DNA from 3 places in the Microscilla marina ATCC 23134 genome. Region 1 is predicted to be linked to each of the others. Evidence: riboswitches for the same ligand, from Rfam matches in the RefSeq annotation. Region 1 holds a riboswitch; each other region holds the start of a gene.
What was found. A riboswitch is a leader RNA that binds a small molecule or an ion and turns the genes downstream of it on or off. The one in region 1 is predicted to bind cobalamin.

Region 1 (2,268 bases):
TTTGGTGGGTATCAGACTGGCAAAGTTTTTTCAACACTGCTACCTCCTCTACTTTTTGTTTGGCAAAAGCCAACCACCTTTTAATGCCTTGGGGCAACACCTCTTCGTTGGTTTCCAGGTCGAGGTCGCAAGGTGTATGCAGCAACGAGCAAGAAGTAGCCACCATTACCCGGTCTTGTCCCAGCTTTTCAACCGCTTGGTTGATCATAGGCAAAGACTTGGTGAAGTCGTTTTTCCAGATATTGCGTCCATCTACCAAACCCAACGAAAGACTCACGTCAGGCTTGAGGTGGTCTAATACAGCCCCTAACTGGTTTACATCCCGTGCCAAATCAATGTGCAAGGCACAAGCGGGCAACTCACACGCCAAAGCGGTGTTTTGGCGCAAGCCTTCAAAATAAGTAGTAAGAATAATTTTTGCCTGAGGCACTTCTTTTTTAATGGTTTCGTAGGTAGTGCGCAATGCTTTTTGCTCTTCCTTGCTTAAATCCATCACCAAAAAAGGTTCGTCTATTTGTATCCAGTCAGCCCCTGCATCGCACAATTGACGCAGCAACTCTATATATACAGGCAAAAGGCGCTCAAGCAATGTAATCCGGTGAAAACCCTTCTCTTTTTCTTTGCCTAACAATAAAAACGACACTGGGCTAAGCAACACAGGTTTGGTATGAATACCCAGGGCTTTGCTCTCCAAAAACTCCCGCACTGGTTTGTCGTCGTACAAAGCAAACGTTTGACTTGCCGCAAACTCAGGCACCATATAGTGGTAGTTGGTGTCAAACCACTTGGTCATTTCCATGGCTATTACGTCATCATCGCCTTTTTGATACCCCCTTGCCATCGCAAAATACAAGTCGGTTTTGCTCAAAGCCTTGAGCGGTTGATAACGTTCAGGAATAACGCCAAAAGCGAGCACGGTGTCCAGTACTTGGTCGTAGTAAGAAAAATCGTTGGCAGGAATTAAGTCTACCCCTTGCTCTTGTTGGGTTTGCCAGTTAAAGGCGCGTTGCTCCTGCCCTACTTTGAGCAATTCGTCTACGGTAATTTTGCCTTTCCAATACTTTTCGCAGGCTTTTTTTAGTTCACGATGGGCACCAATACGCGGGTACCCCAAAATATTTGTAAACATAGGATGTGTAATTTGCAGAAATGGGCTTTAAACATACGCTATACTTTGGGTAAAGCCATTCCTTAGATGAACAAAAATACTTTCAATGCCTTTGTATTGGCTTTCGCAAATTTTTTGTGTCTAAAGAATGCTACAACCCTTGCCCCAAAGCCACACCCAAGATATCCAAGGTATCGCCATGTAGTAGGTATACAATAAGCCTTGCTTTGGCAGAAATTGCCCAGAGAGGTTTATCTAAGAGAGGTATCAGTCTTTAACATCACTTCAAAATCGCGAAAGCGTGTTATCTTGATAATAAGGCAAGTCTCCTGGCTTTTGGCATTCTTATCCCACCTTCCCGTTCACAGTCGAACAGTGGTGTTTGATAAATAACAGATAAGAACTCTTACGCCAATTTACAGTTGCGCGTCAGCTCGTGATTTTCACACGATTCCTTTTTAATTGCTGTTTCCAGCAAACCATTATTATGATTGATATTGAACTCATCTAAAGCTTATTTTTGCTTAGGATGGGTTCAGTTATAACAAAGAACTGGTACAAATGAAGGTAACTTTTTTGACAAAATAAAGCAATTGTTAACAAAAGTAGATGGAGGGTTTTTAATAAAATAGCGTATTTATACTAGAATTAAAGTGATTACCTGCGGTGAGCTCGTCACAGCAAGCTGCCCCGATGAATCGGGATTTATAAATAGACTCGGTTTTAGGATTTACAGGATTAGCTGAAGCAGAACTCAGCACAGCAAGCTGTAGCTTCGGTTGATTAATGTTGGTATTCAGACAATTAGTCAAAATCCATCCTCAAAACCATTTTTGTTTAAGTATACCTACTTGGCAGATTTCAAAAACCTGCCAAGTAGGAGTAGAATTACCTTATGAAATACAGTAGTAATAGTACTACTGCTTTACACTGTTCCATATATCGAGGTGCATCTTCCAAACTCCCTGTACTTTTTTCCACACTACCACATACTTGCCTTGCCACGACGATGCTTGTTTGCCTTGTCGCTGGGTTTTGCCTTTGTAATAGCCGTAGTCGTAAGCAGTGGTACCCACTATTTCTATTTTTTCGGGCATAAGTTTGTGCTCCAGGTGGGCTACTTGGGCATTAAAACTCCAATATTTGCGAATGGCTTCATG
Region 2 (2,268 bases), on a different contig from region 1:
CGGCAAGCAAAGCAAGCTTAGCCGATGTTTTGGCCATTTGCATCAACGAGTACCCTGCCTCCATCATGCGGGCGCCCCCCGATTTAGATACTACAATCAAAGGGTATTTTTTCTCACGGGCAAAATCTATAGCTCTTGATATTTTTTCACCAACAACCGAACCCATTGATCCTCCAATGAAGCCAAAATCCATGACTGCCAATACAATATTTTCCCCCTTCATTTTCCCATGACCAGTTCTTACGGCATCTTTCAATCCAGATTTATATTGTGACTGTTGAATACGTGTAGGGTAAGTCTTGGTGTCTGAAAAATCAAGCGGATCGCCAGACATCATATTTGCGTCCAGTTCGGTGAATTCATTTTTGTCAAAAAACACCTCAAAATATTCTTTAGAGCCTATTCTGGCGTGAAAATGACACTCTATGCAAGTATAAGCATTTTGCTTATGGTCGCGCGAGTTCATTACGTTTTTACATTTTGGACATTTGTACCAGTGCCCCTCAGGAGTTTCTTTTTTTGCTGAGGTAGGTGTAATAATCCCTTTTTTTTCTCTTTTATACCAAGCCATATTTTTGTTTTTTGGGGTAACAAGTGGTCAGAGGTACAAGCACAGGAGGGTATCTACCCTTATAGAAAAACCTGATGCTATGACTGGTCTGATGCATCAAATACTCTTTTTTCAGAGCATTTATTACCTGCTACCAATATCTGAAAACAGGTGTAGGCATTGATCTTTGTTAAAGTTAAAAGATGCCCGTTTCACCAAATTTTAAATGTAAATAACTGACTTATAAAGTTTTATAAATAAACCCGTTGTTATCAGGTTTGTGTTTTTTATGTAACTGACTTAAAATTAGTCGCCAAATTTAAATGTAAATAATCAATTTATGAAAGTTATGTAAGATTGTTCACCCAAAAAATGTGTGGCATACCTCCTAACTTCCAAGATATTGTACTTGTAGCTTGTGCTGATAATTATTTTGTTTTAGGTAAATTTTCCCGGATAGTTAATGGGTGTCTGTTTTCATCAATGGCCACAAATGTAAAATTACCCGAAATGGCTCGTTGTCGGGTTTCTTCGTACATGTGTTCCAAAAAAATATCTACTTGCACCCCCAGGCTGGTATTACCTACCTTGACTACCTTGCCTATTAGCTCTATGAATGAGCCTGCCGGAATGGGTTGTTTAAAGTCAACCCGGTCAGAACTTACCGTTACTACCTTAAGGCGGGTAAACCGAGTAGCTGTAATAAAGGCCACTTCATCCATAAGTTGTAAGGCGGTACCCCCAAACAAGGTGTCATAGTGGTTGGTGGTATTTGGAAAAACTGCCTTGAATATATGCGTTTCTGACTCTTCAATACGTTTTGTTAAATTTGTATCCATTTTAAATGATTGTTTTGGGGTAAAACCATCTTTTAGGAGAGAGTTACAAAGAGGGCAAAGCGCAACAAGGCTATGAATTTACTTTATAAAAAAGGTCATTCCATAGTTATTTTCCAAACGCCTCACACCCAACTCTAGCTCCCGAAAGTTAAGTATACTAACTATTACAAGGCAGGTCTACTGACTCGTTGCATACTCTTTGCGCCTTCCCATAAGTACGCATACTTACAGTGGCATTATGTGCAAAAAAGAGCTTTTACAACTTACAGTTGCGGGTACAGTGCTGGTTTTTCACCAGCTTCCCTTTTCGTTTGCCGTAGCAAAACCTTGTAAAGTGTGTTGAAAAAAAGAATCCGCAGCATTGAATACTGCGGAAACTAAAAAATAAAAATTCAGTAAAACCACGATGGTTAAAAGCTCCAACAGGGACAAGCTTTAAGCAACAAGTCGCAAGTCCTTAGATACCGATGAATATCGGTGCTACTCCCTATTTAACTACGTTGAGCTCATCACAGCAAGTTAGTTAAACAGGTAACTAACAAATTCATAGTATATTCATTAGATTATAAATTTGTTAGTTAGAAGTGGTTTTACTTGTGTTTTGAGACCTAAGCCCTTAGGCTTAGGCCAATGTAATTTTATCTTCTAAGTACACATCCTGAACAGCATTCAAAATGTCTACTCCTTCTGCTACAGGTCTTTGGAAAGCCTTACGCCCTAAGATCAAGCCACTTCCACCAGCACGTTTATTGATCACGGCAGTTTTTACTGCATCCGCCTTGTCGCTGTCTCCACCAGACGCCCCACCAGAGTTGATAAGCCCAATACGTCCCATGTAGCAGTTAGCCACTTGATAACGACACAAGTCAATAGGGTTGT
Region 3 (2,268 bases), on a different contig from region 1:
TCCAGATAAATTTTTTGCAGACTTGGCAGCCTATGTCCCATTCTACTCCCATACATGTTTAGGAACGTGATCGCAATAACTGTCCGGTTTAGAACATATTAGCTTCGCAGAGCTTGAACTTCGTTCTGCGGTTCTCTTTACTGACTTTCGTTACTTTTAGCCTTTGGCAGAGCTCGGCGCAGCAGGGCTGCAGCCATCGGTTTTCGCCGTAGCTATGGCTACGACTGCAAAAAGTGCCTCAGCCAGCCTCGAGTATACGCCCTCAATCTCGACACTTATTTTGAACATGTTCCTTAGTGATGTGTTTGACAACAAACCTTATTGCCATACTTTGTTAAAAATCGCTGAATTAATTGGGCAAATTTTACCCAAGATGGAATCAATGTATTGATACTGTCACTACAGGCTCTTAAGTCGCTTTATTACCTTACCCTTAGCACTGGTAATTACCAGGTAATACCAACCTTTGGGGCGCGTATCAAGGCGCAAGGTATGCAACGAAAACCCGTATACCGATTTCACTGCTTTTTGGTATACTGTTCTTTGCAAAGCATCTTGTACTTGTACAATGAACGGTTGGCTTTGGGTTGCTTTGATGATGACCGAAAAAACGCGGGTAGGGCTTGGGTTAGGAAAAACCTCTACCTGTATATTGGGGGCAACTTCCTCAGGCTTGGTTTGGGCTTGTTGGGCTTGCGCCAATGCTGTAACCAAACAAGTAGCGAATACAATTACTTTGATTTTGAACAGGACTTGATACATGATCATTTATTTTTTAGTGAGAGTTGTTCGCTTACTAACGTTTGCTACCCCTAATCCTTGTATAGGGCTTTCTTATAAAAAATGAGAAACACTTGGTTACTTGTTTGAAAAAAGTACATCTTCCCTCCTGACGCCTTCGTTTGTGTCCCCACAAACGAATAAAAAGTCAAAACCTCGAAATACGTTTATGCAACGATTCGATCCGGATGTGATGTTGTTATTTACTGATAACCAAGCGATTAAACAGAAAATAATTTTTAGCCTTAAATTTTATAAGAAAGCCCTAAATTCTTGTAACAACAAGTTTTATACTCGCTGACAACCAAGCACTCGATCAATCGCGTCGTCCTAAAAACCAATCACGAAGACTAAAGGGAGGACGTTTAGAAAGCTAACTCACTTAGCACCAAAAAACTATCCATTCATTGCCCGAAGCTTATTGCTTTTGCCTACATTTGCCCAAATTTTTGGTGAGCATACATGCTCTTTGTATCTGGTACACAAAACCAAGTTTACCAGACACTCAACAGGGAATCAGGTGTAAGTCCTGAGCAGTCCCCGCTGCTGTAACCCAACACAAAATAAGTAAGCCCCGGTGCCACTGCCATTTTAGGTGGGAAGGCAGCTTGCTTTTGGGAAGTCAGAAAACCTGCCAAAATAATGGTTTCATTCATTTGCTTTCGGGTGAAAGGTAAAACATGTTCATTTATGAAGTATATATTCAAGCAAGCTTTGTATGGCTTGTGTATGGTCTGGTTTTTAAGTAGTTGCCAGTCAAACAACCGCCAACCACAAGACCAAAGGAGCGACTCGACAAAAACCAATGCCTCTCAGCCACTATTTGACAAAACCACGCTCAAATACGCCCAGAACTTTAAAGTAGATTATTACGATCACTACAAGGTAGTCACAGTGACCAAGGCATTTACCGACCAAACCGACAGCCTACAGTATGTATTGGTACCCCACCAGCAACCAATACCTAAGGGTTTTAAGCCCCATCAAATAGTCCATGTTCCGGTACGCTCTATGGTTACTTTGTCAACCACCCACGTGGCGCTTGCCGATGTATTGGGGCTTACGGAGTTTATCACGGGCAACGCCAACAATGCCTGGATAAGCTTGCCCTCGATGCAAAAAAGAATCAAAGAAGGTAAAGTAGTAGAGTTGGGCAGCTCGCGTAATTTTAATCAAGAATTGCTTGTATCATTGCAACCCGACATAGTGCTCATGAGTAGCACACATACCGCTGGTTATCAAAAAAAACAAGCCGTGATGGGCAAAAGTACCTGCTTGATAGTAAACTCAGGCTGGATGGAACAACACCCCTTGGCACGTGCCGAATGGCTTAAGTTTTTGGCCGTGTTTTATAACAAAGAAAAACTGGCTACAGAAAAGTTTGATGCTATAGAAGCCCAATACCTCCGGGTAAAAAAACTAGCTGCCCAGGCACAAAAAAAACCCAGCGTACTTTGTGGCTTGCCTTTTAAAGGTACCTGGTATACT

Region 2: it holds a riboswitch for cobalamin, as region 1 does, so the genes downstream of both, M23134_RS03300 (acyl-CoA thioesterase) here and metE (5-methyltetrahydropteroyltriglutamate--homocysteine S-methyltransferase) in region 1, are expected to answer to the same signal.
Region 3: it holds a riboswitch for cobalamin, as region 1 does, so the genes downstream of both, M23134_RS01810 (ABC transporter substrate-binding protein) here and metE (5-methyltetrahydropteroyltriglutamate--homocysteine S-methyltransferase) in region 1, are expected to answer to the same signal.

What each region holds. Positions count from the first base shown of each region.
Region 1 is NZ_AAWS01000020.1:68,189-70,456, reverse strand. Features, by position in the region: gene metE (5-methyltetrahydropteroyltriglutamate--homocysteine S-methyltransferase) at 1-1,129, opposite strand, end outside; cobalamin riboswitch at 1,411-1,608, opposite strand; gene M23134_RS19025 (YybH family protein) at 2,026-2,268, opposite strand, start outside.
Region 2 is NZ_AAWS01000003.1:165,113-167,380, forward strand. Features, by position in the region: gene accD (acetyl-CoA carboxylase, carboxyltransferase subunit beta) at 1-571, opposite strand, end outside; gene M23134_RS03300 (acyl-CoA thioesterase) at 979-1,389, opposite strand; cobalamin riboswitch at 1,543-1,734, opposite strand; gene M23134_RS03305 (class I fructose-bisphosphate aldolase) at 2,012-2,268, opposite strand, start outside.
Region 3 is NZ_AAWS01000002.1:136,159-138,426, reverse strand. Features, by position in the region: gene M23134_RS01820 (hypothetical protein) at 1-52, opposite strand, end outside; gene M23134_RS01815 (T9SS type A sorting domain-containing protein) at 400-762, opposite strand; cobalamin riboswitch at 1,240-1,433, shown strand; gene M23134_RS01810 (ABC transporter substrate-binding protein) at 1,471-2,268, shown strand, end outside.